Regions from separate parts of the Streptomyces sp. NPDC001714 genome, predicted to be linked through region 1. Evidence: riboswitches for the same ligand, from Rfam matches in the RefSeq annotation. Region 1 holds a riboswitch; the other holds the start of a gene.

Region 1 (15,521 bases):
GCGTCCTCGTCGACGACGAACCCGCCGCCGACCGAGTAGTACGTCTTGGTGAGGAGTTCGGCGCCCTGCGCGTCGTACGCCCACAGGGTCATGCCGTTCGCGTGGTACGGGAGCGCCTTGCGGCGGTGGAGCTTCAGGTCGTCGTCGAAGGAGAACGCGATCTCGTGCTCGCCGAGCAGCGACAGGCGCTTCGTGGCCTTGATCGTCTCGATCCGGTCGTCGGCCGTCTCCACGTCCACCGTGCGCGGCGAGGCGCCCTCCAGGCCGAGCAGCACCGCCTTCGGGGTGCCGTGGCCGTGGCCGGTCGCGCCGAGGGAGCCGTACAGCTCGGAGCGTATCGACGCGACGGACTCCAGCAGGTCCTCGTTGCGCAGCCGGCGGGCGAACATACGGGCCGCGCGCATCGGGCCGACGGTGTGGGAGCTCGACGGGCCGATGCCGATCGAGAACAGGTCGAAGACCGAGATGGCCACGGGAACTCCTCCGAACAGGGTGGGGGCACACGCCATCGGGTGCCCCCACCGGGGAACTACTTGTCGAGACCGGGGTACAGCGGGTGCCTGTCGGTCAGGGCCACCACCCGGGCCCTGAGCGCCTGGGCGTCGTAGGACGGCTTCAGCGTCTCGGCGATCACGTCCGCGACCTCGGCGAAGTCCTCGGCCGTGAAGCCGCGGGTGGCCAGCGCCGGGGTGCCGATCCGCAGACCCGAGGTGACCATCGGCGGCCGCGGGTCGTTCGGGACGGCGTTGCGGTTGACCGTGATGCCGACCTCGTGGAGACGGTCCTCGGCCTGCTGCCCGTCCAGCTCGGACTCGCGCAGGTCGACGAGGATCAGGTGCACGTCCGTGCCGCCGGACAGGACGTTCACGCCGGCCTCCCGGGCGTCGGCGGCGGTGAGCCGCTCCGCCAGGATCCGCGCACCCTCCACCGTACGACGCTGGCGCTCCTTGAAGTCCTCGCTCGCCGCGACCTTGAAGGAGACCGCCTTCGCCGCGATCACGTGCTCCAGGGGACCGCCCTGGAAGCCCGGGAAGACGGACGAGTTCAGCTTCTTCGCGAAGTCCTTGCGGGCCAGGATGATGCCGCCGCGGGGACCGCCGAGGGTCTTGTGGGTGGTGGAGGTGACCACGTCGGCGTAGGGGACCGGGTTCGGGTGCAGCCCCGCCGCCACCAGGCCGGCGAAGTGGGCCATGTCGACCCACAGGTACGCCTCGACCTCGTCGGCGATCCGCCGGAACTCCGCGAAGTCCAGCTGCCGCGGGTACGCCGACCAGCCCGCGATGATCACCTTCGGCCGGTGCTCCTTGGCGAGCCGCTCCACCTCGGCCATGTCGACCAGACCGGAGTCGTCCACGTGGTAGGCGACCACGTCGAACTGCTTGCCGGAGAAGTTCAGCCGCATGCCGTGGGTCAGGTGGCCGCCGTGGGCGAGGTCCAGGCCCAGGATGGTGTCGCCGGGCTGGGCCAGCGCGAACAGGGCCGCCTGGTTGGCGGAGGCACCGGAGTGCGGCTGCACGTTGGCGTACTCGGCGCCGAACAGTTCCTTCACCCGGTCGATGGCGATCTGCTCGGTGACGTCGACGTGCTCGCAGCCGCCGTAGTAGCGGCGGCCCGGGTAGCCCTCGGCGTACTTGTTGGTGAGGACCGAGCCCTGCGCCTCCATGACCGCCAGCGGAGCGAAGTTCTCCGAGGCGATCATCTCCAGGGTGGACTGCTGGCGCACCAGCTCGGCGTCGACCGCGGCGGCTACCTCGGGGTCGAGCTCGTGCAGGGGCGTGTTCAGAACGGACATCTGTTTCTACGACTCCTAGGCCGGGGTCTGCGGCGGCTCTCAGCCGGCGGTGAAGGCGGTGTACTCGTCGGCGGAGAGCAGGTCGCCCGGCTCGTCCGTGACGCGCACCTTGAACAGCCAGCCGCCCTCGAAGGGGGCCGAGTTCACCAGGGACGGGTCGTCGACGACGTCCTCGTTGACCGCGGTGATCTCACCGGTGACCGGCGCGTACAGGTCGGACACCGACTTGGTCGACTCCAGCTCGCCGCAGGAGTCGCCCGCGGTCACCGTGTCGCCGACCGCCGGGAGCTGGACGAAGACGACGTCACCGAGCGCGTTGGCCGCGTGCTCCGTGATGCCGACCGTCGCCACGCCGTCCTCGGCGGCCGTCAGCCACTCGTGCTCCTTGCTGTAACGCAGCTGCTGGGGGTTGCTCATGGCCTGAATTCTCCTGTACGCGGGGGAGTGCTGGTGGAAGGGGGACTGCTGGGAACGTGCGTGACCAGCGGCGATGTGCGCCAGGTCACGCCCGGTGGCTGCTGCCGACGCCCGTGGGGGCGGTCACTTCCGGCGCTTGTAGAACGGCAGCGGCACGACCTCGTACGGCTCGTGACTGCCCCGGATGTCGACGCCGACGCCCGCCGTGCCCGGCGCCGAGTGCGCCGCGTCGACGTACGCCATGGCGATCGGCCTGCCCAGGGTCGGGGAGGGGGCGCCCGAGGTGACCTCGCCGATCACCTCGCCGCCGGCGACCACGGGGTATCCGGCGCGCGGGACCCGGCGGCCCTCGGCGACCAGGCCGACGAGCACCCGCGGCGGGTTCTGCTCCGCACGGGCGGCGGCCTCGGCGAGCGCCGCGCGGCCCACGAAGTCGCCCTCCTTCTCGAACTTCACCACCCGGCCGAGCCCGGCGTCGAAGGGGGTGAGGGAGGTGGTGAGCTCGTGCCCGTACAGCGGCATGCCCGCTTCGAGCCGCAGCGTGTCCCGGCAGGACAGCCCGCACGGCACCAGGCCGACGCCCTCGCCCGCCTTGGTCAGCGCCTGCCACAGCTCCACGGCGTGCTCCGGCTTCACGAACAGCTCGAAGCCGTCCTCACCGGTGTAGCCGGTGCGCGCGATCAGGGCCGGGACGCCGGCGACGGTGCCGGGCAGCCCGGCGTAGTACTTCAGCCCGTCCAGGTCGGCGTCGGTGAGCGACTTCAGGATCCCGGGCGACTCGGGCCCCTGGACGGCGATCAGCGCGTACGCGTCCCGGTCGTCGCGCACCTCGGCGTCGAACCCGGCGGAACGCTCCACGAGCGCGTCGAGGACGACCTGGGCGTTGGAGGCGTTGGCGACGACCAGGTACTCGGTCTCGGCCAGCCGGTAGACGATCAGGTCGTCCAGGATGCCGCCGTCGGCCCGGCAGATCATGGTGTAGCGGGCCCGGCCCACGCCCACGGAGGCGATGTTGCCGACCAGGGCGTGGTTGAGCAGGGCGGCGGCCTGGGGGCCGGTCACGGTGATCTCGCCCATGTGGGAGAGGTCGAAGAGCCCTGCCTTCGTCCGTACCGCGACGTGCTCGTCGCGCTCGGAGCCGTAGCGCAGGGGCATGTCCCAGCCGGCGAAGTCGGTCATGGTCGCGCCGAGCGAGCGGTGCAGGGCATCGAGCGCGGTACGGCGGGGTGCGGCGGAATCGGTACTGCTCATCGGTCGGTCGTCTCCCGAAGGTCCCAAGGGCATGACAGGCGAGGGCTGTCCTCCCCATCTGTCATCGGAACCTGAGAGGTTCGCCCTGACCACGGATGTGGTCACGGCTTGCACCTTGGGTGGAGCCACTGACACAGCGGCCCGCTTTTCAGATGTGCCTCGCCCGCGCGGTAACGGGGCCTGAGAGATTCAAGGGAGGGACTTGCTCCTTCGGCGCCCCAGCGAAGCTGGCTGGGGACTCTCCCGCGCGGATTCAAGCGGCCGGTATGCAGTTGGCGCGCACATCATTGCACGCCGCCCGGGGCCGTGGCAGGCCGGACCTGCCCCTCCGTTCTGTGACGGGCCTGTGGCAGGAAGCGGACCGAACCGCGAGACCTCGTGCATTACCTTCTCTTTACGTTAAGTGGGGAGAACCTTTCCTGAACCCCCAGGGAGGACGATCACGGTGACAAGGACCAGGGCATACGCGACGACGACGGGCCTCGCCCTGCCACGGCAGCCCGCGGCCCCGGCCCGCGAGCGGTGCGGCGAACTCCCAGCACCGGTCGTCCGCGACCTGCGCGACCGTGCCGGACACAGCCCGCACGGCCTCCTCTTCGGCCCCCGTGACCTGGTCGTGGTCACCGGGCTGCCCGGCAGCGGCAAGTCCACCCTGATGCACCGCACCGTCCAGGGCATCCGCATCGACTCCCAGGACACCCGCGACCGCTGGGACGCCCGGCTGGCCCGTCTCCTGCCGTACGCCGTCTACCGCCCGCTGGTCCGCCTCGCCCACTACGCGGGGCTGCGCCGGGCCCTGCGTTCCGGCGAGGGCGTGGTCGTGCACGACTGCGGGACCCAGGCCTGGGTGCGCGACTGGCTGGCCCGGGAGGCCCGCCGCCGCGGCGGCACCCTGCACCTGCTGCTCCTCGACGTCACGCCGGGCACGGCACGGGACGGCCAGCGCGAGCGCGGCCGGGGCGTCTCCCGGTACGCCTTCCTGCGCCACCGCAGGGCGGCCGGGCGGCTGCTGCGCGCGGCGGAGAGCGGGAAACTGCCCGAGGGCGTCGGCTCGGCGGTCCTCCTGGACCGGGAGGCGGCGGACGTCCTGCGCCGGATCGCCTTCGCGCGCTGAGACCGCGGTCGCCGGGACCGCGGTCGCCGGGGCCGCCTTTCGCGGCCCGAACCGGCTGGTGGGGTGGCTTTGTCGGTGTCACCCGCTAGCCTTTCCAGCCTCAGCAGCGGTTTCCAGCAGGCGGTAGGCAGATGGACTTCCCGGCGGACATTCCCGCGGACTTCCCGGCACAGGCGCACCCCCACCCGCACGGCGGGTGGCCCGGCAACGAACTGGAGGAGGTCCTTTCGGCCTCCCTCGGCGTGCCCGCGGCGGCGGGCCGGCTCATCGAGGTACTGGGCCGGAGTTTCCTGTGGATCCCGCTGCCCGAGGGCGGCGGCCCGCACAGCGGCCCGCTGGACCTGCCCACGACGGAGATCGCGGGCCAGGTGTACGTGCCGGTCTTCAGCTCCGAGGAGCAGTTCCGCCTGGTGGCCGGCTCCCACCTGTCGTACACCATCGCCCCGGCGGTCGAGTTCGCCCGCGGGCTGCCCCCGCAGGTCGGCATCGCCGTGAACCCCGGGGGAGTGGTCGGGGTCCCGCTGCCTCCGGAGGCGGTGGCCCAGCTCTGCCGGGCCGGCCGCACCGAACTGGACGGCCCCGCCTCCGGCGGCCGGGTCCGCCTCTTCGAACCGGACTGGCAGGACGACCCGATGGACTTCCTGGCCGCGGCGTCGGCGGAGTTCGCGGCGATCGGCGTCGTCGCCACGGCCCGCCGCTGCCTCGCCGCGATCGAGATGGCGGACCCGGTGATGTTCGTGGGCGTCGAACTCTCCCAGTGGGAGGGCGACCTGCGCGCCCTGCCCCTGGAGGCCCTGGGCAAGGCGCTGGGCCGGGCCCCGGTGAGGTGGCCGGTGAACCTGGTCCTGCTGGACGTCGCGGACGACCCGGTCGGGCACTGGATGCGGGAGAACGTGCGCCCCTTCTATCAGTACGGTCACTAGAAACGCCCCCAGGGCAGCCGACCAAGGGGCGCTGGGGGTATACCCCGGCCGAAGGCTGGGGGAGGAACCGCGCGACCAGCCACCGACTACGCGCACCCGCCGACGGACAATCGGCCCCCGCCCCCCGGGCGCATAAGCTGTCTCCAAACGCGGGGCGCCCTCCAGACGCGGGGCACCAGATGAAGGGGCGGTAACACGTGAGCGCCAGCGGCACCGCGGCGACCGGACAGGTCGAGCACATGCTGCGCCAGGTAACCCCCGGGCGCTACGACGCCTACGAGGCACTCCTCCGCGCCCTCGCCACGCCCTCCTCCGGCCAGATCTGGATGCTGCTCTGGCACGGCCAGGCCGGCTCCCCCGACGCCCAGTACGGGAACATGGAGGTCGACGGCCACGGCTACGCCCCCTGCGTGACCTCGGCCCAGGAGCTCTCCGCGAGCGGCTGGAACCGCTCGTACGAGGTGGTCGACGGCATCGACGTGGCCCGCACGCTCTACCCCGACCACTTCGGCCTCTGGCTCAACCCGCACGCCCCGGGCGGCGGCGTCGGCATCCCCTGGCTGGACCTGCGCCGCATCGCCACCGGCCTGGACCGCCAGCCGGCCGGACCGCTGCGGCTGACCGAACCGGCCATCGAGATCCCCCAGTTCTACGCCCTGCTCACGCAGAACGCCCACCGCACCCCCGCGGTGCGCTCACTGCGCCGCGCCTGGGTGCAGCCGGCCCTCGGGGCGCCGTACCTCGCGATCGGCCTGGACGTCTACGACACCTCGCCGTCGGCCGTGGACTCGGTGCGGGGCATGATGCAGCAGTCGATCGGGGCGGTGCCGGACGGGCTGCCGGTGTCGACGGTCGCGATGACCGACGAGTACGACCCGGTCGTGATGTGGATGCGGGCGACGGCACGGCCGTTCTACGACCGCGAGGCCCACGCGGCACTGCCGCCCGCCCCGGCGACGGGGTACGGGTATCCGCCGGCCCAGGGTGGTTACTGACGCGACGGGGCGCTCTTGCCTCGGGCCGGTCGGTAGGGGTTCACAAGATTTACGTAACGAACACATTTCTCCGCGCGTAGATGACGCCGGAACGTTCCGTTCCGACCGAATTCGGCGTTATGTCCCAACTGACCCGCGTCCGAGGGGCGTTACCCACTGTTCGGATAACGGAATCCCTCGGACTGCATCACGGTTGCGCATACTTTCTTCGCCAGATCTGGCGGGTGATCGCGACGACGCTGAAGACTCGCCAGTCAGACATGAGGTTGGTTTAAACCTCGTGATCGAGCAAGTCGACAAAGCCGCAATCCGCGGCTGGCGTAGGCCGGTCACCGCCGGCGAGAGGGGTCGCTCACCGTGACCGCACCGATCGAGACCACCGGGGCGGCAGCCGAGGCACAGCCGGAGGCTGTGCTGGAGGGTGCCGGTAAGGGGCAGATCGAGGGTCGTTCCCTCGGGCAGATCGCCTGGACCCGGTTCAAGAAGGACAGGGTCGCCGTGGCCGGCGGCATCGTTGTCGTTCTGCTGATTCTCGTCGCGATCCTCGCCCGCCCCATCCAGGCCCTGCTCGGTCTCGACCCCAACGCCTTCCACCAGGAGCTGATCGACGCCAACACCTCGCTGCCCAACGGCGGCTGGGGCGGCATGAGCCTCGACCACCCGCTGGGCGTGGACCCGAAGTTCGGCCGTGACATCGCCACCCGCATCCTGGAGGGCTCCTGGGTGTCGCTGGTCGTCGCCTTCGGCTCGACGATCCTGTCCAACGTGATCGGCGCGATCATGGGCGTCGTCGCGGGCTACTACGGCGGCCGGGTCGACTCGGTCATCAGCCGCCTGATGGACACCTTCCTGGCCTTCCCCCTCCTGCTGTTCGCCATCGCCATCTCCGCCACCCTCCAGGGCGGCGCGTTCGGCCTCAACGGACTGCCGCTGCACCTGAGCGTGCTCATCTTCGTCATCGGCTTCTTCAACTGGCCCTACCTGGGCCGGATCGTGCGCGGCCAGACCCTGGCCCTGCGGGAGCGCGAGTTCGTCGACGCCTCCCGCGGCATGGGTGCCAAGGGCCCGTACATCCTGTTCCGCGAGCTGATGCCCAACCTGGTCGGCCCGATCATCGTCTACTCGACCCTGCTGATCCCGACCAACATCCTCTTCGAGGCGTCCCTCAGCTTCCTCGGCGTCGGCATCCAGCCCCCGCAGGCGTCCTGGGGCGGAATGCTCCGCGAAGCGGTGACGTACTACCAGGTCGATCCCGAGTACATGATCGTGCCCGGCCTTGCCATCTTCGTGACCGTGCTGGCGTTCAACCTGCTCGGTGACGGTCTCCGCGACGCTCTCGACCCGCGCAGCCGCTGACGCCTGCTGTCACCGAGAGCCCGAAAAGTTTCCGACAATGGAGGGGAACCCGCCCATCATGCGAAGGTCAGCGCTGGCCGCGATCGCGGCCATCGGCTCCGCCACCCTGCTGGTTGCAGGGTGCAGCAAGGCCGATGACAACAAGGACGGCAACGGCGGCGGTAGCTCCGCCGCGGCCAACGCCGCTACCAAGGGTGTCGTCAACGCGTCCGACAAGAAGGGCGGGACGGTCACCTACGAGCTGTCCGACGTCCCGGACTCGTTCGACCCCGGTAACACGTACTACGCGTACATGTACAACTTCAGCCGGCTCTACGCCCGCCCGCTGATGACGTTCCAGCCCGGCCCCGGTTCCAAGGGCAACACCCTGGTCCCGGACCTCGCCGCGAGCAAGGGCGTCCCGAGCGACGGCGGCAAGACCTGGACGTACAAGCTGCGTTCGGGCCTGAAGTACCAGGACGGCACGGCGATCACGTCCAAGGACGTCAAGTACGCCGTCGAGCGCTCCAACTTCGCGCGTGACGTGCTCTCCCTCGGCCCGAACTACTTCCAGCAGTTCCTGGTCGGCGGCGACAAGTACAAGGGTCCCTACAAGGACAAGAGCGCCAAGGGCCTCGCGTCCATCGAGACCCCGGACGACACCACGATCGTCTTCCACCTGAAGCAGGCCTTCCAGGAGTTCGACTACCTGGTCTCGGCCCCGCAGACGGCCCCGGTGCCGCAGGCCAAGGACAACGGCGTCGACTACGTCAAGAACATCGTGTCCTCGGGCTCGTACCAGTTCCAGAGCTACCAGGACGGCAAGCAGGTCGTGCTGGTCCGCAACAAGAACTGGGACCCGAAGACCGACCCGCTGCGCAAGCAGCTGCCGGACAAGATCGTCGTCAACCTGAAGGTCAACGCCGAGACGATCGACAAGGACGTCCAGGCCGGCGACGCGATCGACCTCGGCGGCACGGGTGTCCAGGCCGCCACGCAGGCCCAGGTGCTCACCGACGCCAGCAAGAAGGCCAACACGGACAACACCTACGGTGGCCGTCTGGTCTACATGGCGATCAACACCAAGCTGAAGCCGTTCGACAACGTCGCCTGCCGCAAGGCCGTCGAGTACGCGATCGACAAGGTTTCGGTGCAGACCGCCGAGGGCGGCCCGATCCGCGGTGACATCGCCTCCACCGTGCTGCCCCCGGACATCCCGGGCTACACGAAGGCGGACGTCTACGCCACCACCGGCAACAAGGGTGACGTCGCCAAGGCCAAGGAGCAGCTGAAGGCCTGCGGCAAGACGTCGATCAACACCAACCTCACGGCCCGCTCGGACCGCCCGCAGGAGATCGACGCCGCCACGGCGATCATCAACTCGCTGAAGAAGGTGGGCATCAACGCCACCCTCAAGCAGTACCCGTCGGGCAAGTACTTCACCGACTACGCCGGTGTGCCGAAGTTCGACAACAAGCAGAACGTCGGCCTGATCATGATGCAGTGGGGTGCCGACTGGCCGTCCGGCTACGGCTTCCTGCAGCAGATCCTGAACGGCCAGGCGATCAGCCAGTCCGGTAACACCAACCTGTCGCAGTACGACAACAAGACGGTCAACGCTCTGCTGGCCAAGGCGATCGGTACGCAGGACGACACCGAGCGCAACAGCATCTACACGCAGATCGACAAGCAGACCATGGACGACGCCGCCCTCGTGCCGTTGACCTACTTCAAGGTCCTGCTGGCCCGCCCGACCACCTTCACCAACCTGGTCTCCACGGCGGCCTTCAGCGGCCAGTACGACTACCTCAACATCGGCGTCGCGTCGAAGTAGCAGCCCCGGAAGGCAGGTGAAGGCATTGGTGCCCGCGGGCCGTGAGGCCCGCGGGCACCAGCGCCGATCCCCGTGATCTCGTACATCCTCCGTCGGACGGTCGCAGCGGTGATCCTGCTGCTGGTCGTCTCCGCGGTCACCTTCGCCATCTTCTTCGTGCTGCCGCGGCTGGCCGGGCAGACCGCTGATCAGCTGGCGCAGCAGTACATCGGCAAGAGCCCGTCGAAGGCGGACATCGCCGCGGTCAAGCACAACCTCGGTCTGGACCAGCCCGTCTACGTCCAGTACTGGCACTTCATCAAGGGGATCGTCTCCGGCGCCACCTACGACCTGGGCCCCACCACGGTGCACTGTGACGCACCGTGCTTCGGCTACTCCTTCAAGACCCACCAGGCCGTCTGGCCGCAGCTGACCTCCCGGATGCCGGTGACCCTGTCGCTGGCCCTCGGCGCGGCCGTGCTGTGGCTGGTCTCGGGCGTGGCGATCGGCGTGGTCTCCGCGCTGAAGCCCCGCTCCTTCTTCGACCGCACCTTCATGGGTGTGGCCCTCGCCGGCGTCTCGCTGCCCATGTTCTTCACGGGCAACCTGGCGATCCTGCTCTTCACCTACCAGTGGCCGATCTTCGGCAGAACGTACGTCCCGTTGACCGAGAACCCGGCGCAGTGGGCCAACACCCTCATCCCCGCCTGGTGCTCGCTCGCTCTTCTGTACTCGGCCATCTACGCGCGGCTCACCCGCTCGGGCATGCTGGAGACGATGAACGAGGACTACATCCGCACGGCCCGCGCGAAGGGCCTGCGCGAGCGCAAGGTCGTCGTCCGGCACGGACTGCGCGCCGCGCTCACCCCGATCATCACCGTCTTCGGCATGGACCTCGGTCTGCTGCTGGGCGGCGCGGTGATCACCGAGACCGTGTTCTCGCTGCACGGTGTCGGCCAGTACGCGGTGCAGGCCATCGACGACAACGACCTGCCCCCGATCCTCGGCGTGACCCTGCTCGCCGCCTTCTTCGTCGTGATCGCAAATCTCCTGGTGGACCTGCTCTACGCGGCCGCCGACCCGCGGGTGAGGCTCTCGTGACCGAACTCTCCAAGACCGGCGCCGCCGTGGGCGAGCCCACGCCGGCCGCGCCGTCCGACGCCTTCCTCGAAGTCCGCGACCTCAAGGTGCACTTCCCGACGGACGACGGCATCGTCAAGTCCGTCGACGGCCTCAGCTTCTCGCTGGAGAAGGGCAAGACCCTCTCCATCGTGGGTGAGTCGGGCTCCGGCAAGTCCGTGACCTCGCTCGCCATCATGGGCCTGCACCGGCTCGGCGCCCGCGGCAAGAACGTGCAGATGTCCGGCGAGATCTGGCTCGGCGGCAAGGAGCTGGTGAACGCGTCCCCGGACGAGGTGCGCCGGCTCCGTGGCCGCGAGATGGCGATGATCTTCCAGGACCCGTTGTCCGCGATGCACCCGTACTACAAGGTCGGCGACCAGATCGTCGAGGCGTACCGGGTGCACCACAACGTCAGCAAGAAGGTCGCCCGCACCCGCGCCATCGAGATGCTCGACCGGGTCGGCATCCCCGAGCCCGCCAAGCGTGTCGACGGCTACCCGCACGAGTTCTCCGGCGGTATGCGCCAGCGCGCCATGATCGCCATGGCCCTGGTCAACAACCCCGAGCTGCTCATCGCGGACGAGCCGACCACCGCGCTCGACGTCACCGTCCAGGCGCAGATCCTCGACCTGATCCGCGACCTGCAGAAGGAGTTCGGCTCCGCGGTCGTCCTCATCACCCACGACCTGGGTGTGGTGGCCGAGATCGCCGACGACGTCCTGGTGATGTACGGCGGCAGGTGCGTGGAGCGCGGCCCGGTCGACGAGATCTTCGAGAAGCCGCAGCACCCCTACACCTGGGGCCTGCTGGGTTCGATGCCGCGCATCGACCGGGAGACCTCCGACCGGCTCATCCCGGTCAAGGGCCAGCCGCCGAGCCTCATCAACGTCCCCTCGGGCTGCGCCTTCCACCCGCGCTGCCCGTACGCGGACCTCCCCAAGGGGAACGTCACCCGCACGGTCCGCCCCGAGCTGGAGCTGGTCGACGGCGGCCACTGGTCCGCCTGCCACCTCTCGGCCGAGGACCGCACGCGGATCTGGACCGAAGAGATTGCGCCGAAGCTGTGAGCGACACGAAGAAGACCGATGACGCCGTCATCCCGCAGCAGGTGTCGGCTCCCGAGAAGGCCTCCGGAGACCGGGAGGTGCTGCTGAAGGTCGAGGGCCTGGAGAAGCACTTCCCGATCAAGAAGGGCATCCTGCAGCGCCAGGTCGGCGCGGTGAAGGCCGTCGACGGCATCGACTTCGAGGTGCGCAAGGGCGAGACCCTGGGCGTGGTCGGCGAGTCGGGCTGCGGCAAGTCGACCATGGGCCGGGTCATCACCCGGCTCCAGGACCCGACCGGCGGCAAGGTCACCTTCGAGGGGCAGGACATCACGCACCTGTCCACCGCGAAGATGCGCCCGCTGCGCCGCGACATCCAGATGATCTTCCAGGACCCGTACGGCTCCCTGAACCCGCGGCACACCATCGGCTCGATCGTCTCCGCGCCGTTCCGGCTGCAGGGCGTGGAGCCGGAGGGCGGGGTCAAGAAGGAGGTCCAGCGCCTCCTGGAGCTGGTGGGTCTGAGCCCCGAGCACTACAACCGCTACCCGCACGAGTTCTCCGGCGGTCAGCGCCAGCGCATCGGCATCGCCCGCGCGCTCGCCCTGAAGCCGAAGCTGGTGGTGGCCGACGAGCCCGTCTCCGCCCTGGACGTCTCGATCCAGGCGCAGGTCGTCAACCTCATGGACGACCTCCAGGAGGAGCTGGGCCTGACCTACGTGATCATCGCCCACGACCTCTCCGTCGTCCGGCACGTCTCGGACCGGGTCGCGGTGATGTACCTCGGCAAGATCGTCGAACTCGCCGACAGCACCAAGCTGTACGAGTCGCCGATGCACCCGTACACCAAGGCGCTGATGTCGGCGGTGCCGGTCCCGGACCCGAAGCGGCGCGGGCAGAAGAGCGAGCGCATCCTGCTCCGCGGTGACGTGCCGTCGCCGATCGCCCCGCCGTCCGGTTGCCGCTTCCACACCCGGTGCTGGAAGGCGACGGAGATCTGCAGGACGACGGAGCCGCTGCTCCTCGAACTCCGTCCGGGCCAGCGGGTGGCGTGCCACCACCCGGAGAACTTCGCCGACCAGGCCCCGCAGGACACCGTTCTGCTGACCGCGGCGAAGGAGGCCTCGGAGCTGGTGGGCGAGGCGGTCCTGGAGGAGTCGGCGGAGCCGGCCGAGGCCACGGAGGCCGCGACCACGGACGCTGCCGAGGGCGAGGCAGAGGCCGAGGGCGAGGCAGAGACCGAGGCAGAGGCAGAGGCCGAAGCCGAAGCCGAGACCGAAGTCGACGCAGCGACCGAAGCCGAGGCCGAGGTTGCCGAGGAGCCGGTGGCCGAAGCCGAGGCCGTCGAGGAGCCGGTGGCCGAGGCCGCCGGGAAGTCCGCGGCCGGTGACGCCACCGCCGGGTCAGAGGCGTCACAGGAGTCAACCGACAAGTAGCCCATGACACGACTTTGCAAAGTCATGTACATGTCTTAACGGGAGAGCGCAGAGTCGACCGTGTCCGTCCACTGACCGGCACGCTCGAAAGGGACGACTCATGCGCCTCTCCCGTTCGGCACGTCTGGCGGCTGTCGCGACCGCGGCAGCCGCCTCCTTCGTCTTAGCCGCCGCCCCCGCCCCCACCCCGGGCGCCGACGGCATCGGCGACCCCTACTTCCCCCAGCTCGGCAACGGCGGCTTCGACGCCCGCCACTACGACCTCGACGTGGCCTACGCCCCGGACACCGGCCGCCTCGACGGCCGTACCACCCTCACCGCCCGCGCCACCCAGAACCTCTCCTCCTTCGACCTCGACCTCCAGAAGCTGGAGGTCACGAAGGTCGAAGTCGACGGCAGACGCGCCCAGTTCACGCGCACCGGCGACGAGATCACCGTCACCCCGCGGGACGCGCTCCGCAAGGGCCGTGACTTCACCGTCTCCGTCACCTACGGCGGGATACCCGTGCCCCTCAACGGCCCCATCGTGTTCGGCTCCGACTACGGCTGGATGAAGACCGCCGACGGCGTCTTCGTCGCCTGTGAACCCAACGCCGCCTCCACCTGGTTCCCGTCCAGCGACCATCCCTCGGACAAGGCCACCTACGACATCCGGATCAAGGCGCCCCAGGGCCTGACCGGCGTCTCCAACGGCCGGCTGGTCTCGACGTACGACAAGGGCGGCTCGACGTACACCCACTGGCACGAGGGCAGGCCCATGGCGACGTACCTCGCCACCGCCACCATCGGGAAGTTCGACGTGCGGACCGGGAAGACCCCCGCCGGCACCCCGATCTACGTCGCCATCGACCCGGTCCTCGCGAACAGCAACAACGTCGACGTCTACGCCGTCACCGCCGCCGCCACCGACTACTGGTCGCAGGTCTTCGGGCCGTACCCCTTCGAGGAGACCGGGGCCATCGTCGACGACATGCCGGAGGCGGGGTTCTCGCTGGAGGTGCAGAGCAAGCCGGCCTACTCGGCGGTGCGCAGCGAGACGACGATCGTGCACGAGCTGGCCCACCAGTGGTTCGGCGACTCGGTGAGCGTGGCGCAGTGGAAGGACATCTGGCTCAACGAGGGCTTCGCCACCTACGCGCAGTGGCTGTGGGCGGAGCACCAGGGCACCAGGTCCGCCCACGACTCGTTCCTCGCCGGCTACAACTCCCGGGCCGCCGACAACCCCTTCTGGCAGATCACCGTCGCCGACCCGCAGCGCGACACCATGTTCGCCTCGGCCGTCTACCAGCGTGGCGCGATGACCCTGCAGATGCTGCGCGAACGGATCGGCGACACGGCGTTCTTCAAGCTGCTCCCGGCCTGGACGAAGCTGCACCGCTACGGAAACGCCGACACCGCCGACTTCATCCGCCTCGCGGAGAAGGTCAGCGGGCAGCAGCTGGACGACCTCTTCCAGACCTGGCTGTTCACCACAGGGAAACCCGCCCTGTAGGCCTGGGTTTGTAAGGTTCATGCACCCTGACAGGACACAATGTCAGGGTGCAGCTCCAGCAACTCTTCTCTCCCTCCGTCCAGCACACGCTCGACGTCATCGGCATCTTCGTGTTCGCCATCTCCGGCGCGCTGCTGGCCGTCCGCAAGAACTTCGACGTCTTCGGCATCGGAGTGATGGCCGAGGTCACCGCGCTGGGCGGGGGGATCTTCCGGGACGTGATCATCGGGGCGGTGCCCCCGGCCGCCTTCACGGACCTGGGGTACTTCATGACCCCGCTCATCGCCGCGCTGGTGGTGTTCTTCCTGCACCCGCACGTCGAGCGCATCCAGTCGGCGGTCCTGGTCTTCGACGCGGCCGGCCTCGGCCTGTTCGCCGTCAGCGGCACCACCAAGGCGTACTCCTACGGCCTCAACCTCACCGCCTCCGCCGCCCTCGGGCTCGCCACCGCGGTCGGCGGTGGCGTGCTCCGGGACGTGCTCGCCAACGAGGTTCCCTCGCTGCTGCGCTGGGACCGCGACCTGTACGCGGTCCCGGCGATCGTCGGGGCAACGACGGTGGTGCTGTGCATCCGTTACGACGCGCTGAACCCGTTCACCAGCGGGCTCGCGGTCGTCACCGCTTTCGTACTGCGCCTGCTCGCGATGCGGTACCACTGGCGAGCGCCGCGTGCGTGGAACCGACGCTCGACGGTTCGAGAGGAGTAGTGGAACGGCCGCCGGCGTGGCTCTGGCCCATGTTCACCGTGAGCCACTCGAACACGGTCGTCACCTGGGGCCGCCACAGGG
Region 2 (15,521 bases), on a different contig from region 1:
TCGGGCGCCACCGCCGTGCACGGCCCCGGCGTGAAGCTGGTGGTGAACGACGCCAAGGAGGCCTCGTCGGGCGGCGACGCCGACAATCCCCGGGAGACCTCCGGTTTCTCCGACACCGGCCGGGTGCGGGACCATGACATGCAGCGCGTCGTCAACGGGCTGTGGGCTTCGGGCGCCGAGGCGGTCTCGATCAACGGGCAGCGGCTGACGGCCCTGTCCGCGATCAGGGCCGCGGGGGACGCGATACTTGTCGACAACAGGCCGCTGGTGCCGCCGTACACGGTGCTGGCGGTGGGGGACGGGGAGAGGCTCGGCTCCAGGTTCCAGGACAGCCCCGACGGGCTGTACCTGCATGCGCTGGAGGAGAACTTCGACATCCGGGCGACGATCTCCACGGAGAGTGACGTCCGGTTGCCCGCCGCGCCCAGCGTGATCGTACGTACGGCGCAGCCGTACACCGAGAAGACTGAGAAGGGCACATCGTGATCGCCGTACTTGGCCTCGTCGTGGGCGTCGTGGCCGGACTGTTGGTCCGGCCTGAGGTTCCGGCGGTCGTCGAGCCGTATCTGCCGATCGCCGTCGTCGCGGCGCTCGACGCCGTCTTCGGCGGTCTGCGGGCCATGCTGGACGGGATCTTCGACGACAAGGTCTTCGTGGTGTCGTTCCTGTCCAACGTGGTGGTGGCCGCGCTGATCGTCTTCCTCGGCGACAAGCTGGGTGTGGGTTCGCAGCTGTCCACGGGGGTCGTGGTGGTCCTCGGTATCCGTATCTTCTCCAACGCCGCGGCGATCCGGCGGCACGTCTTCCGGGCGTGAGCGGCATGGGCGAGCACGAGAAGGAGCCGGAGCACCGGCTGCGCAGGGAACTCCCGGCCGAGGTGCCCGCCGCGGGGCCGGACGCCGAGTCCGCCGTCGCGCCGGAGCCGGAGGCCAAGGTGACCGGCCGCGAGAGGCTGGTGCAGGGGCTGTGGCCGCCACGCGTGAGCAGGGCCCAACTGATCGTCGCCGTGCTGCTGTTCGGGCTCGGATTCGGGCTCGCCGTGCAGGTGGCGTCGAACAGCGACAGCGACAGCGCGTTGCGCGGGGCCCGGCAGGAAGATCTTGTCCGCATCCTCGATGAACTGGACGACCGTACTCAGCGTCTTGAGGACGAGAAGACAGGACTCGAGAAGCAGCGCCAGGAGTTGCAGAGCAGCTCCGACCAGGCGGCGGAGGCCCGCAAGCAGACGGCCGAGAAGGAGCGGCAACTCGGTATTCTCGCGGGCACCGTGGCGGCTCAGGGCCCTGGCATCACGATGACGGTCGACGATCCGAAGGGGACGGTGCAGGCGGACATGCTGCTCGACGCGATCCAGGAGCTGCGCGCGGCCGGTGCGGAGGCGATCCAGGTCAACGGGGTCCGGGTGATCGCCGGCACCTACCTCACCGACTCCGGGAAGAGCGTGAGCGTCGACGGGAACAAGATCACCCAGCCCTTCGTTTTCAAGGTGATCGGCAAGCCGCAGGACCTCGAACCGGCCCTCAACATCCCCGGAGGCGTGGTGCAGACCCTCGAGAAGGAACAGGCGACTGTGACCGTCGAGCGATCCACCAAGATCGTCGTGGATGCCTTGCGACCGGCCAAGCAGCCTGACTACGCTCGGTCGTCCTCACAGTGAACCGGCGGTGCATGGCGGACATCCGGCGAGGGCATGAGGATGCGGGGGGTCGGCGCACCGGGGAACCGGTGCGTGGTGGAAACTGTCTGGTGGATACGGACGTTGTGTGGTTGTCCGGGTCGGCCGGTTTATTCAGTCAGGGTTCGTCCTGCCCCACGGGCGGGTCTGTTTCGGTCAAGGGGAATCGCCCGTGAAGTTGTTTGCGAAGTTGTTCGGCAAGAGCGCGCGAGAGGGTAGCGACAACGCGACCGCTCGCCATCGGGCGCAGCCCGACGCGGAGGGCCAGCGCCCGCTGTTCCGGGACCAGGTGGCTGGTCCGGGGGGTGACATTTCGGGAGGTCAGGGCGCGCCGTCAGTTGACCCGTCCCAGTCCGGCGGCATAGGTTTCGGGCAACCGTCAACCTCAGGTGCGGGTGGAGGGTTCGCCTCCGGCCCGTACGCGTCCAACGCCCCGGCGGGGCAGCCGCGGCAGGAGGATCCGTCCATGTCGGCCCTGGTTTGTACGAGGTGCGGTAACCGCAACGCGGAGAACGCCCGCTTCTGTTCCAACTGCGGAGCCCCGCTGCGCGCGGGCGCCGTCCCCGAGCGTGCGTCGGAGACGACGTCCACGATCTCGATCTCCGGTCTAGAGGCCTACGACGCCGAGGTCACCGGCCAGACCCAGATGCCGTCGCTCTCTCCCGAGGCGCAGGCGGCGGTCGACGCGCTGCCGCTCGGCTCCGCGCTGCTGGTCGTCCGTCGAGGCCCCAACTCGGGCAGCCGGTTCCTGCTGGACAGCGACCTGACCACGGCCGGCCGTCACCCGCAGAGCGACATCTTCCTGGACGACGTGACGGTCTCGCGTCGGCACGTGGAGTTCCGCCGCCAGCCGGACGGTTCGTTCACGGTGGCCGACGTCGGCAGCCTCAACGGCACGTACGTCAACCGGGAGCGCATCGACCAGGTCGCTCTGTCGAACGGTGACGAGGTCCAGATCGGCAAGTACCGGCTGGTCTTCTACGCGAGCCGGCAGGGCATCTGACCCTCCGGAGCTCGCCTGGAGGACTCCAGGGAAGAAGGTCCATGCTGCACACACCGAGCGGCGGTACCGGTCACGGCACCGCCGCCACGGAACCCGGGCTGATGAGCATCGGCACGGTGCTGAACGTGCTGCGCGACGAGTTCCCCGAAGTCACCATCTCCAAGATCCGTTTCCTGGAATCGGAGGGGCTCATCGAGCCGCGCCGTACCCCTTCCGGGTATCGGAAGTTCAGTGCCGCGGACGTGGAGCGCCTCGGCCACGTCCTGCGGATGCAGCGGGACCACTATCTGCCGCTCAAGGTCATCCGGGAGTACCTGGACGCCATGGAGCGCGGCGAGGCGGTACAGCTGCCCGTGCTGGGGCGGCAGCGGGACGGCGAGGCGGTGCCGACGGCTCCCGAGGCGCCCACGGTGGCGCGGATCGGCCGGGACGAGCTGCTCGCGGCCGCCGACATCGACGAGAACTGCCTCGCCGAGTGGGAGTCGTACGGACTGATCGCTCCGCTGGAGGACGGCGTGTACGACGCCGAGACGGTCACCGTGGCCTCGCTCGTGGCCGAGCTGGGCCGGTTCGGGATCGAGCCGCGCCATCTGCGGGTGATGAAGGCCGCCGCCGACCGGGAGGCCGGCCTGGTGGACCAGGTGGTGGCGCCGCTCAAGCGGCACCGCAACCCGCAGACCAGGGCCCATGCGGAGGCCCGTACGAAGGAGCTGGCCGCGCTCACGGTGAAGCTGCACTCCGCGCTGGTGCAGACCGCGCTCGGGGTACGGCTGCCGTGAGTACCACGACAGGACCCGCGCCGAGGCCGGATCGGGCGCGCGTTCCCGGCCCGACTACCCAAACGTCCCGGGCACGGCCTAGGGTTGCTGTGTGAACGAGCTCGATGTCGTAGGTGTCCGGGTGGAAATGCCCTCCAACCAACCGATCGTGCTCCTGCGCGAAGTGGGAGGCGACCGTTACCTCCCCATCTGGATCGGGCCGGGGGAGGCGACGGCGATCGCGTTCGCCCAGCAGGGCATGGCGCCTGCCAGGCCGCTGACCCACGACCTGTTCAAGGACGTGCTGGAAGCCGTCGGCCAGGAGCTCACCGAAGTGCGCATCACGGACCTGCGTGAGGGCGTCTTCTACGCGGAGCTGGTCTTCGCCAGCGGGGTCGAGGTGAGCGCCCGTCCGTCCGACGCCATAGCGCTGGCGCTGCGCACCGGAACGCCGATCTACGGCAGTGACACGGTGCTGGACGACGCGGGCATCGCGATCCCGGACGAGCAGGAGGACGAGGTGGAGAAGTTCCGCGAGTTCCTCGACCAGATCTCGCCCGAGGACTTCGGCACCAGCAGCCAGTGAGGGACCAGAGCGGCCCGTCACCCACCGGAAGGTCGGTGATGGGCCGGTTTGCAGCTGGTCACGGCCGAAACTCATGGGCAATTGCCAGCGGCCATTGAGAGCGTCCTACGGCTTCCTGCCAGAGCATTCGGCTAGCCTTTCCCCGCGGTGGGGCACGGGAAACCACTCCTAGGGTGATTATCACTCGGCGTGCCGAGTGTGGCGATCGTTGACGCACCCCTGGTGACTGCCTACCGTCGAGAAGGCAGGTCAAGGACGGAGGTCGGCGTGAGAAGCAGCGGCGACGGTTTGGCTGGGGGTGCCCCCGGACGCGGTTTCGGGGAGAGCGGTCCGTCCCCGCTTCACAGCAGCACTGCCGGTCACGCTCCGCAGCGGCCGACCGCAGTGCCGAGCGGCGGAGGGGCGGCGTCCATGGCCACCGAGGAGATCGGCTACCGCGGGCCCACGGCCTGTGCGGCGGCCGGCATCACCTACCGGCAGCTCGACTACTGGGCCCGCACCGGCCTGGTCGAGCCCAGCGTGCGGCCCGCCTACGGGTCGGGCACCCAGCGTCTGTACAGCTTCCGGGACGTCGTCGTCCTGAAGATCGTCAAGCGGTTCCTGGACACCGGGGTCTCTCTCCAGAACATCCGCACCGCCGTCCAGCATCTGAGGGAACGCGGTTTCCGTGACCTGGAGCGCATGACCCTGATGAGTGACGGCGCCACGGTCTACGAGTGCACCTCGCCCGACGAGGTCCACGCCCTGCTCCAGGGCGGTCAGGGCATCTTCGGGATCGCGGTCGGCGTGGTGTGGCGGGACGTGGAGAGCGCGCTCTCCCAGCTGCACGGCGAGCGGGTCGACACCGGGGAGACGCTCGTCGGCCACAACCCCGCCGACGAACTGGCCCGGCGGCGCAACCGGGCGGTCTGAAAGCCTGGCCCGAGGGCCCCTGGACTTCTTCCGATGCCCCGGCACGGGTCCGTGCCGGGGCATTGTCAGTGGTGTGGTGCAGCATCGGAGATGTGAGAGACGCGCCCACGATCCTGCATCTCGACATGGATGCCTTCTTCGCCTCGGTGGAGCAGGCGTCCAAGCCGAGCCTGCGCGGGAAGGCGGTGGTCGTGGGCGGGCTCGGACCGCGCGGTGTGGTGGCCACCGCGTCGTACGAGGCCCGCGTGTTCGGGGTGCACTCCGCGATGCCGATGGGGCAGGCACGGCGGCTGGCGCCGAACGCCGCGTATCTGGTGCCGCGCTTCGGGCTGTACCGGTCGATCAGTGAGCAGGTGATGGGGCTGCTGCGGGGGCTCTCGCCGCTGGTGGAGCCGCTCAGCCTGGACGAGGCGTTCGTGGATCTGGAGGCCGGTGAGGTGGCCTGGGACGCGGCGTCGGCGCGGCTGGTGGGGGAGAGGCTGCGCGCGGACATACGGGCCGTCACGGGGCTCTCCGGGTCCGTCGGGCTCGCCGCCTCAAAGATGCTCGCGAAGATCGCCTCCGAGCAGGCCAAGCCGGACGGGCTGGTGCTGATCGAGCCGGGTACGGAGCGGGCGATGCTGGGGCCGATGACGGTGCGGACCCTGCCGGGGGTGGGGCCGGCGACGGGGGACCATCTGCGGCGGGCCGGGATCACCACGGTCGCCGAGATCGCCGAGGCGGGGGAGGACGAGCTGGTACGGCTGCTCGGCAAGGCTCACGGGCACGCGCTGTACGCGATGGCGCTCGCGCACGACGAGCGGCCCGTGGTCGCCGAGCGGGAGACGAAGTCGGTGTCGGTCGAGGACACCTACGACGTGGACATCCACGACCGGCTGCGGGTGGGCCTCGAGGTGCAGCGGCTGGCCGACCGGTGCGTGCGGCGGCTGCGCGGGGCCGGACTGTCGGGGCGGACCATCGTGCTGAAGGTGCGGCGGTACGACTTCTCGACGCTCACCCGGTCCGAGACGCTCAGAGGGCCGACCGACGACCCGGCGGTGGTGCGGGAGGCGGCCGCGCGGTTGCTGGACTCGGTGGACACGACCGGGGGTGTGCGACTGCTGGGGGTGGGGGTCTCGGGGCTGGCCGACTACACGCAGGAGGACCTGTTCGCGCAGGCGGCGGCGGGGGCGGAGGGGGCGGCCGAGTCTTCGGCGGAGGAGGACGTCGCGGAGCCGGTCGCCGAGCAGGAGGCGGTCGCCGAGCGGCGGTGGCCCGCGGGGCACGATGTGCGGCACGCCGAGTACGGACACGGATGGGTGCAGGGGAGTGGGCTGGGGCGGGTGACGGTGCGGTTCGAGACGCCGGGGGCGGCGGGGCCCGGGAGAGTGCGGACGTTTCGGGTCGACGACCCTGAGCTGGAGCCGGCTGATCCGTTGCCGCTGGTGCCGGGGATTTCGGTGGACGGGGTGCGCACGTGACCGTGGGCTGGGGCTGGGGCTGGGGTCGGGGTGGGGGTCGGGGTGGGGACGCTTACCGGCGCTGGCCGGGTGCCTCCCCCACGCTCGGCTTCGCTCGCGCGGGGGGACCCCCATCGCCCACCCGTGCCGCCTGGGGGCACCTCCCAGGCCCTTGAGGTACTGGGGGAGGCACGCCTGCCCGCGGCCGAGTAGCTGCGACGCTGCCCGGGGCGATGTGGGGCGCTGCCCAGCCGCGTCCCGTCACGGGCGCTGGGGGTACCCCCGGCCGAAGACTGGGGGAGGGACTGCGCGACCACCAGCCCCCACCCGCCCGCAGCCGAACCACGACCGCACCCGGCGTCGGCCTCACGCCCCCGCGTCCTCGGTTCCCGCCAGTTTGCCGAAGTCGTGGTCCGGATGGGCCCGCGGTGCGGCGGTCGTGTCCAGGCCGTAGTGGTGGTAGAGCTGGAGTTCCTGTTCCGGGGAGAGGTGGCGGCCCACGCCGAAGTCGGGGGCGTCTTTGATCAGGGCGCGGTCGAAGGGGACCTGCAGGGTGCCCTCGACCAGTTCGCTGGGCTCCAGGGGGACGAAGGCGTCCCGGGAGAACAGGCCGGTGCGTATGGCCGCCCACTCCGGCACGCCCGTCGCGTCGTCGAGGTACACCTCGTCGATCGTGCCGATCTTCGTGCCGTTGCGGTCGAACGCCTTGCGGCCGATCAGGTTGCGCGGATCGATGTCGGTCTGCACGGGCCCTCCACTTGGTCGCAACTCATCCGTAAGCACTACAAAAGAGCACATTCAAGGAGGCGGCCACTCGAAGGCCCGTGCGTTGCCCTCGCTGGTAGGCTGGCAGTCGGCTGCTGACCCCGTGCGGGAGAGTCCTTCGGGCAACCGGAGGCGCCGAAGGAGCAAATCCTCCCCGGAATCTCTCAGGCTCACGTACCGCACGGACGAGGTCACTCTGGAAAGCAGGGCGGACGTCGACGGCGTCCGCTCTCACCGACGGTGAAAGCCGGTGGTCCGCAAGGGCGCACTGGCGAAGCTCTCAGGTCAGATGACAGAGGGGGAGGCCGTCGGGGTACCCGTGCCGGGGTACCCCTCGAAGGTCGCGTCAGACCAGGAGGCCTCCGCAATGACCGCCCAGCGCATTCCGCTCTCCGATCTCGAGCAGGGTATTCCCTTCGAGCAGCGCCATATCGGCCCCGACCACGAGGCTCGGGCCAAGATGCTCGCCCAGGTCGGCTACGGCTCGCTGGACGAGCTGACCGCCGCCGCCGTGCCGGACGTGATCAAGAACGCCGACCGGCTCGAGCTGCCCGGCGCCCGGACCGAGGCCGAGGTGCTGGCCGAGCTGCGGTCGCTGGCCGACCGGAACCAGGTGCTCGACTCGATGATCGGCCTGGGGTACTACGGGACCTTCACGCCGCCCGTCATCCTGCGCAACGTGATGGAGAATCCCGCCTGGTACACGGCCTACACGCCGTACCAGCCGGAGATCTCCCAGGGCCGGCTGGAAGCGCTGCTGAACTTCCAGACCGTGGTCGCCGACCTCACCGGGCTGCCCACCTCCGGTGCCTCGCTGCTCGACGAGGGCACGGCCGCCGCCGAGGCCATGGCCCTGTCGCTGCGCATGGGCAAGAACAAGAAGGGCGTCTTCGTCGTCGACGCGGACGCGCTGCCGCAGACCATCGCCGTGATCCAGACCCGGGCCGAGCCGACGGGCGTGGAGGTCGTGGTCGCCGATCTCGCCGACGGTATTCCGGCGGACCTCGCCGGGCGTGAGATCAACGGCGTGCTGATCCAGTACCCGGGCGCCTCCGGTGCCGTACGCGACGTCAAGGCCGTCGTCGAGCAGGCGCACGAAGCCGGCGCGCTCGTCACCGTCGCCGCAGATCTGCTCGCACTGACCCTGCTGACCTCGCCCGGGGAGCTCGGGGCGGACATCGCCGTCGGCACCACCCAGCGGTTCGGTGTGCCGATGGGCTTCGGCGGGCCGCACGCCGGCTACATGGCGGTGCGCGAGAAGTTCGCGCGCAGCCTGCCCGGGCGGCTCGTGGGCGTCTCCGTGGACGCGGACGGGAACAAGGCGTACCGGCTGGCGCTGCAGACCCGTGAGCAGCACATCCGGCGGGAGAAGGCCACCAGCAACATCTGCACCGCGCAGGTGCTGCTCGCCGTGATGGCCGGCATGTACGCCGTCTACCACGGGCCCGAGGGCCTCAAGACCATCGCGCAGCGCACGCACCGCTACGCCACGATCCTCGCCGCGGGCCTCACGGCCGGCGGGGTCGAGATCGTCCACGCCGCCTACTTCGACACCCTCACCGCGCGCGTGCCCGGCAAGGCCGCCGAGATCGTCGCCGCCGCCCGCCAGGGCGGTGTCAACCTGCGGCTCGTCGACGCCGACCACGTCTCCATGGCCTGCGACGAGACCACCACCCGCGCCCAGCTGAGCGCCGTGTGGACGGCCTTCGGCGTCGAGGGCGACGTCGAGGAACTGGACGCCGTCACCGAGGACACGCTGCCCGAGGCGCTGCTGCGCGCCGACGGCTACCTCACCCACCCCGTCTTCCAGCAGCATCGCTCCGAGACCGCGATGCTCCGCTACCTGCGCAGGCTCGCCGACCGGGACTACGCGCTGGACCGCGGCATGATCCCGCTGGGCTCCTGCACCATGAAGCTCAACGCGACCACCGAGATGGAGCCGGTCACCTGGCCCGAGTTCGGCCAGCTGCACCCGTTCGCGCCCGCCGAGCAGGCGCAGGGCTACCTGACCCTGATCCGGGAGCTGGAGGAGCGGCTCGCCGAGGTCACCGGGTACGACAAGGTGTCGCTGCAGCCCAACGCCGGATCGCAGGGCGAGCTCGCCGGGCTGCTCGCCGTACGCGCGTACCACCGCGCCAACGGCGACGCGCAGCGGACCGTGTGCCTGATCCCGTCGTCCGCCCATGGGACCAATGCCGCGAGTGCCGTGATGGCGGGCATGAAGGTCGTCGTCGTGAAGACCGCCGAGGACGGCGAGATCGACGTCGCCGACCTGCGGGCGAAGATCGAGCAGCACCGTGACGAGCTCGCCGTGCTGATGATCACCTACCCGTCCACGCACGGGGTCTTCGAGGAGCACGTCGCCGACATCTGCGCGCAGGTGCACGAGGCCGGCGGCCAGGTGTACGTCGACGGTGCCAACCTCAACGCCCTGGTCGGGGTCGCCAAGCCGGGGCACTTCGGCGGCGACGTCTCCCACCTCAACCTGCACAAGACCTTCTGCATCCCGCACGGCGGCGGCGGTCCGGGTGTCGGTCCGGTTGCCGTACGGGCCCACCTGGCGCCGTACCTGCCGAACCACCCGCTGCAGCCCGCCGCCGGGCCGGAGACGGGCGTGGGGCCCATCTCGGCCGCGCCGTGGGGGTCCGCGGGGATCCTGCCGATCTCGTGGGCGTACGTCCGGCTCATGGGCGGCGAGGGGCTGAAGCGGGCCACGCAGGTGGCCGTGCTCAGCGCCAACTACGTCGCGAAGCGGCTGGAGCCGCACTTCCCCGTGCTCTACACCGGGCCCGGTGGGCTGGTCGCGCACGAGTGCATCATCGACCTGCGGCCGCTGACCAAGGCGACCGGAGTGAGCGTCGACGACGTCGCCAAGCGGCTCATCGACTACGGGTTCCACGCGCCGACGATGTCCTTCCCGGTGGCCGGCACGCTGATGATCGAGCCGACCGAGTCCGAGGACCTCGGCGAGCTGGACCGGTTCTGCGAGGCGATGATCGCCATCCGGGCGGAGATCGACAAGGTCGGGGCGGGGGAGTGGCCCGCCGACGACAACCCGCTGCGCGGCGCTCCGCACACCGCCGGCGCGCTGGGCGGCGAGTGGAAGCACGCGTACGGCCGGGAGGAGGCCGTCTTCCCCGCCGGGGTGTCCGCCGCCGACAAGTACTGGCCGCCGGTGCGCCGGATCGACCAGGCCTTCGGCGACCGGAACCTGGTGTGCTCCTGCCCGCCGCTGGACGCGTACGAGGACTGATGCACAGGGTGTGAGGGAGGCCCCGCTTCGGCGGGGCCTCCTGCTTTCACGCCGGGTAGGCGTGTGTCTGGGTCGCCTTCACCGTCGCCCAGACCGTGGCGCCCGGGTGCAGGTCCAGCTCTGCGGCGGCGACCGTGGTGAGGTCGGCGGCGAGGGCGAGTTCGCCGGTCAGGTCGGCGCGGATCTGGTCGCCGTGGGTCTCCAGGCCGGCGACCTCGCAGCGCCAGAGGTTGCGGGCGCTGGCGCCCGTGGGACGGTCCCGGAAGAGGGTGACGGCGCTCGGCGGGAACGCGACGAAGACGTCACCGGCGAGGACTTCGGTGGTGGTGATCGCGGGGCCCGCGGCGAGCTGGACCGTGTGGCCCTCGGCCCGGCCCCGGTAGAGGTTGAGGCCGACCAGGTGGGCGATGTAGTCGGTGCGGGGGTGGCGGGCGATGTCGGCGGGCGTGCCCTCCTGGACGACCCGGCCGTCCTCGATGACGATCAGGCGGTCGGCCAGCACCATGGCGTCCAGCGGATCGTGTGTGACCAGGACCGCGACCGCCTCGAACTCGGCCAGGTGGCGGCGGAGTTGGGACCGTACCTCCAGGCGGGTGCGGGCGTCGAGGGCGGCGAGGGGTTCGTCAAGGAGCAGCAGGCGGGGGCGGGTGGCCAGGGCGCGGGCCAGCGCGACGCGCTGGGCCTGGCCGCCGGAGAGGCGGCGGGGTTTGACGCCGGCGTGTTCGGCGAGGCCCATACGGTCCAGCCAGGCGGCCGCCTGGGTACGGGCCTCGGCCTTCGCCATGCCTTGGCAGCGGGGGCCGAAGGCGACGTTGTCGAGGGCCGTGAGGTGGGGGAAGAGGAGGTAGTCCTGGAAGACGACGCCCACCGGGCGGGATTCGGGGGGCGTGCGATTCAACTCCGTGCCGTCGAGGTGGAGGTGGCCGGTGGTGAGGGGGGTCAGGCCGGCGAGGGCGCGGAGGGCGGTGGTTTTGCCCGCGCCGTTGGGGCCGAGGAGGGCGACGACCTCGCCGGGGGCGGCTGTGAGGGTGATGTCCAGGTGGAAGGTGGAGCGGGTGACGACGAGGTGGGCGTGGAGGCCGTGCGTCGCCGAGTGCGGGTGGGTGGTTGGTACCCGGCCTTCGGCCGGATTGGGGTTCCCACCCGCACCACCCGTGCAGCTATCAGTGTCGGGTGCGGGTGGCCCCGGTGGGGGCTGAGCGCCGTCGGCGGCCGCGGGTGGGCCGTGGGGAGGCTGCGCGCTGTCGGCGGCCGCGAGGGGGCGGTGGGGATGCGGGCGTTCGTCGGCAGGCTGCGGGTTCTCGGCGGACCTTGATGGTCCGTGGGGTGGCAGTGCGTCGTCTGCTGCTGTGGGAGGTGAGTCGGTCATCGGGGCGTCGTCCAGCCGGTCGTCCTCATGAGGCCGTCATCCAACGATCCCGCAGCGCCGCCAGCACCGCGATCGACACCGCCAGCAGCACGAGGCTGAGCGCGATGGCCGCGTCGGGGTCGTTCTGCAGGGCGAGGTAGACGGCGAGCGGCATGGTCTGGGTGCGGCCGGGGAAGTTGCCGGCGAAGGTGATCGTCGCTCCGAACTCGCCGAGCGCGCGGGCCCAGGCCAGGACCGCGCCGGCCGCGATGCCGGGGGCGATGAGCGGGAGCGTGACCCGGCGGAACGCGGTGAAGCGGGAGGCGCCCAGGGTGGTGGCCGCCTCCTCGTAGCGGGGGTCGGCGGCGCGCAGCGTGCCCTCGACGCTGATCACCAGGAAGGGCATGGCGACGAAGGACTCGGCGACCACCACGCCCGCCGTGGTGAAGGGGAGGGTGACGCCGAACCAGGCGTCCAGCCACTGGCCGACCACCCCGTTGCGGCCGAGGGCGAGCAGCAGCGCCACACCGCCGACCACCGGGGGGAGGACGAGGGGGAGGGTGACCAGTGCGCGGACCAGACCCCGGCCGGGGAACTCCGTGCGGGCCAGCAGCCAGGCCAGGGGGACGCCCAGGACCAGGCTGACGGCCGTCGCCGCCGTGGCGCAGACCAGGGAGAGCTGGAGTGCCTGCCACACCTCCGTGCTGGTCAGCAGGGACGGCATGCTGCTCCAGGGGGCCCGCACCAGCAGGGCGACCAGCGGCAGGAGCAGGAAGACCAGAGCTACCGCTCCGGGGAGGAGGAGCGGTAGCGGCACGGCTGACCGAACGCGCCGGCGCCGCGGACCGCCCGTGAGGGTGCCGGCCACGACGCCGGACTCGTCGGCTTTCGTCACGGCTTGAGGAACCCGGCGTCGTTCAGCACCTGCTGGCCCTCGGCCGAGTGCACCAGGGCGATGAACGCCTTGGCCACCGTCGGGTTCTGGGCGTTCTTGAGGAGGGCGATCGGGTAGTCGTTGATCGCGTTGGCGGACTCGGGGAACTCCACGCCCTCGACCTTGCTGCCGGCGGCCTTCACGTCGGTCCTGTAGACGACCGCCGCGTCGGCCTCCTTCAGCACCACCTTGTTGAGGGCGGACTTCACGTCCTCCTCGTAGGAGACCGGGGTGAGCTTCAGCTTGCCGGCGTCCAGGGCCTTCTGCGCGGCGGCACCGCACGGCACCGTCTTGTCGCACAGCACGACCTTCAGCGAGGACTTGGTGAGATCCTTCAGGGAGGAGATCCTGTCGGGGTTGCCCGGCAGGGTGGCGATCTCCAGCTGGTTGCGGACGAAGGTGGCCGGGGTGGTGGCGGTGTCCTTCTTGTCCGTCACGATCGCCATGGTCTTGGGGCTCGCGGCGGCGAAGACGTCGGCCGGCGCACCGCTGGTGATCTGCGCGGCGAGGCTGTCACTGCCGCCGAAGCTGAAGTTGACCGTGGTGCCCGGGTGGGCCTTCTCGAAGTCGGCCTTCAGGGTCGTGAAGCTCTCCTGGAGCGAGGCCGCTGCGAACACGGTGATCGAGCCCGACAGCTTGGGCGTCGCCGACGACGTGTCCGACTTCGTCGTCGCGGACGAGTCGTCGTCGGAGGAGGAACAGGCGCTCAGGGCCAGCAGGGCGGCGACCGAGGCACCGGCCACCTGGAGCGTCCGCCGGGTCCGGCGCACGGAACGGGTCATCACGAGTGAACTCCTCTGAATTCTCTGAACAATCTGTCGCGCCCTGCCGCGACCTGTCTATCAGTCCGCGTGGTGATGATACTGCCGCAATTGCCAGCCGTAAGTCTTCTGTCACATCGCATGAGCTGCATACTTTCGGATTGGGGCTGGCATGTGCGTTTGTACGGTGACGCGCTGCGGGTACCGTCATCCGGGAGGTGGCCGCACATGACGCTCGCCGAACTCGTCCTCACCGGAGACCTCGCACGACCGGCCCGGCTGACCGTGGCCGACCTCCGTCGCTGGCCCCAGCACCGGGTGCGGGTCAGCTTCGAGTGCGTCACCAGCGGTGTCCAGCACCACGGCTTCACCGGCCCGCGGCTGTACGACGTCCTCACCGACGCCCAACCCGGATTCGACCCCGGCCGGCGCAAGGACCGGCTGCGCTTCCTGATCGCCGTCTCCGGCGCCGACGGGCACCACGCGCTGCTCTCCTGGGCCGAGATCGACCCCGATTTCGCCCACGCCCCGGTGCTGCTCGGCGTCGGCATCGACGACACCCCGCTCGACCGGGCGGGTCCGCAACTCGTCCTGCCGCAGGACCGTTGCGGGGCCCGGCACATCAGCGGCATCAGGGAGATACGGGTGGACGGCGCGTACGGCGGCTGGCATCCAGTGCCCGCCACACCCGGTCGCGCGTCAGCGGCAGCTCCGTGAACCGTACGCCCGTCGCGTCCAGCCGTACGTTCTCGAAGAGGGTCGCGCCGAGCGCCTGCGCCACCCCGCCCTCCACCTGACCGCGGCACTGCATCGGGTTCATCACCTTGCCCGCGTCGGCGGCGTGCACGCTGCGCAGGGTGCGGATCTCCCCGGTGCCGGGGTCCACGCGTGCAGCGCCGCGCTGCTGTGCGGCTGAGCGGCCGAGCGTCAGACGCGGTCGATGTGCACGTTAGTCGACTTCACCCGCGCGGTGGCCTCCATGCCGACCTCCAGGCCGAGTTCCTCGACCGCCTCCCGGGTCAGGAGGGAGACCAGCCGGTGCGGTCCGGCCTGGATCTCGACCTGGGCGGCGACGTCGCCGAGCTTGATCGCGGTGACGATGCCGGGGAAGGCGTTGCGGACCGAGGTGTAGGAGGCGTCCTCCTCGCCGGTGCCGGCCTTGGCCAGTTCGACGGAGAACGCGGCGAGGTCCGTACCGTCGATGAGCCGCCGGCCGCCCTCGTCCCGATGGGTGGCCATCCGGCCCGCGTCGGCCCAGCGGCGGGCGGTGTCCGGGCTGACGCCGAGCAGCCGTGCCGCCTGGCCGATCGTGTAGGAGGGCATGCGGTCACCATAGGGCCGGGTGGCGGGGTACGAGGACGTGGGGTGTCCGGTCAGGTGAGGCCGGACGCCTCGAGAACCGCGCGTGCGTTCGTGTCGTCGATCTCGTGGCCGAGCCGCGCCAGCACCTCGGTGCCCCGGCGCAGGGTGCCGCGCTCCAGCGAGCGGCGGACGCCGGTGTCCAGTTCGTGCCAGAGCAGGGGGTTGGCGTGCAGGACGCCCGGGTCGAGCTCCAGCCGGTTGCCGTGGGAGTCGCGCAGGACCAGGTGCGCGGCGACGTCCCCGTACTGGCCGACGTAGACGAGGGAGTCGGTGCGGACGGTACGGCGGCGGAACGGGCCGTGCACGGCCAGCCAGCCGGGGCCCGCCGTGACGCGGGCCGGCAGCAGCATGACCAGGATCGCGGCCGACAGGGTCATCCAGAGCAGGGCGCGGGCCGGGGTGAGGGTGCCGGCGTCCCAGTCCACCAGGAACGTCAGCCCGCCGAAGCCGAGGGCAGAGCCGACGGCCAGGTGTGCGCTGCCGCGCCAGGTGCGGTCACCGGTCGCCCGGCCGCTGCGTCTTCTGTCCTCCATGAGGCCGACGGTAGGGGCCGGTGGAGGCTCGGGGGCGAGCGCTGACAGGGTTCTTATGCGGACGGAGCGGTTCTTGACGGGATTCTTACGCCCTTGTCCCGCACCCCTTGTCCCGCGCCCCCTGTCCCGCGCTTTGTGCCCGCCCCTCAGCCCGTGTGGACGCGCGGCCGGCGGGAGCGGTCCGGCTCCGCC

What was found. A riboswitch is a leader RNA that binds a small molecule or an ion and turns the genes downstream of it on or off. The one in region 1 is predicted to bind glycine.
Region 2: it holds a riboswitch for glycine, as region 1 does, so the genes downstream of both, gcvP (aminomethyl-transferring glycine dehydrogenase) here and gcvT (glycine cleavage system aminomethyltransferase GcvT) in region 1, are expected to answer to the same signal.

Annotation. Positions count from the first base shown of each region.
Region 1 covers NZ_JBIAUL010000019.1:64,019-79,539, forward strand. The annotation lists gene ACFY0P_RS39040 (L-serine ammonia-lyase) at 1-473, opposite strand, end outside; gene glyA (serine hydroxymethyltransferase) at 530-1,792, opposite strand; gene gcvH (glycine cleavage system protein GcvH) at 1,832-2,209, opposite strand; gene gcvT (glycine cleavage system aminomethyltransferase GcvT) at 2,333-3,460, opposite strand; glycine riboswitch at 3,619-3,716, opposite strand; gene ACFY0P_RS39060 (AAA family ATPase) at 3,900-4,574, shown strand; gene ACFY0P_RS39065 (enhanced serine sensitivity protein SseB) at 4,706-5,497, shown strand; gene ACFY0P_RS39070 (enhanced serine sensitivity protein SseB C-terminal domain-containing protein) at 5,695-6,492, shown strand; gene ACFY0P_RS39075 (ABC transporter permease) at 6,850-7,848, shown strand; gene ACFY0P_RS39080 (ABC transporter substrate-binding protein) at 7,886-9,661, shown strand; gene ACFY0P_RS39085 (ABC transporter permease) at 9,734-10,741, shown strand; gene ACFY0P_RS39090 (ABC transporter ATP-binding protein) at 10,738-11,829, shown strand; gene ACFY0P_RS39095 (ABC transporter ATP-binding protein) at 11,826-13,241, shown strand; gene ACFY0P_RS39100 (M1 family metallopeptidase) at 13,342-14,733, shown strand; gene ACFY0P_RS39105 (trimeric intracellular cation channel family protein) at 14,781-15,440, shown strand; gene ACFY0P_RS39110 (alpha/beta hydrolase) at 15,349-15,521, opposite strand, start outside.
Region 2 covers NZ_JBIAUL010000032.1:61,812-77,332, reverse strand. The annotation lists gene ACFY0P_RS47285 (DUF881 domain-containing protein) at 1-486, shown strand, start outside; gene ACFY0P_RS47280 (small basic family protein) at 483-815, shown strand; gene ACFY0P_RS47275 (DUF881 domain-containing protein) at 821-1,657, shown strand; gene ACFY0P_RS47270 (FHA domain-containing protein) at 1,848-2,678, shown strand; gene ACFY0P_RS47265 (MerR family transcriptional regulator) at 2,720-3,457, shown strand; gene ACFY0P_RS47260 (bifunctional nuclease family protein) at 3,549-4,022, shown strand; gene ACFY0P_RS47255 (MerR family transcriptional regulator) at 4,290-4,934, shown strand; gene ACFY0P_RS47250 (DNA polymerase IV) at 5,027-6,394, shown strand; gene ACFY0P_RS47245 (PRC-barrel domain-containing protein) at 6,740-7,120, opposite strand; glycine riboswitch at 7,235-7,328, shown strand; gene gcvP (aminomethyl-transferring glycine dehydrogenase) at 7,506-10,391, shown strand; gene ACFY0P_RS47235 (ABC transporter ATP-binding protein) at 10,438-11,760, opposite strand; gene modB (molybdate ABC transporter permease subunit) at 11,786-12,634, opposite strand; gene modA (molybdate ABC transporter substrate-binding protein) at 12,631-13,455, opposite strand; gene ACFY0P_RS47220 (molybdopterin-dependent oxidoreductase) at 13,663-14,151, shown strand; partial or broken gene ACFY0P_RS47215 (molybdopterin cofactor-binding domain-containing protein) at 14,066-14,320, opposite strand; gene ACFY0P_RS47210 (molybdopterin-binding protein) at 14,362-14,757, opposite strand; gene ACFY0P_RS47205 (hypothetical protein) at 14,808-15,329, opposite strand; gene ACFY0P_RS47200 (APC family permease) at 15,476-15,521, opposite strand, start outside.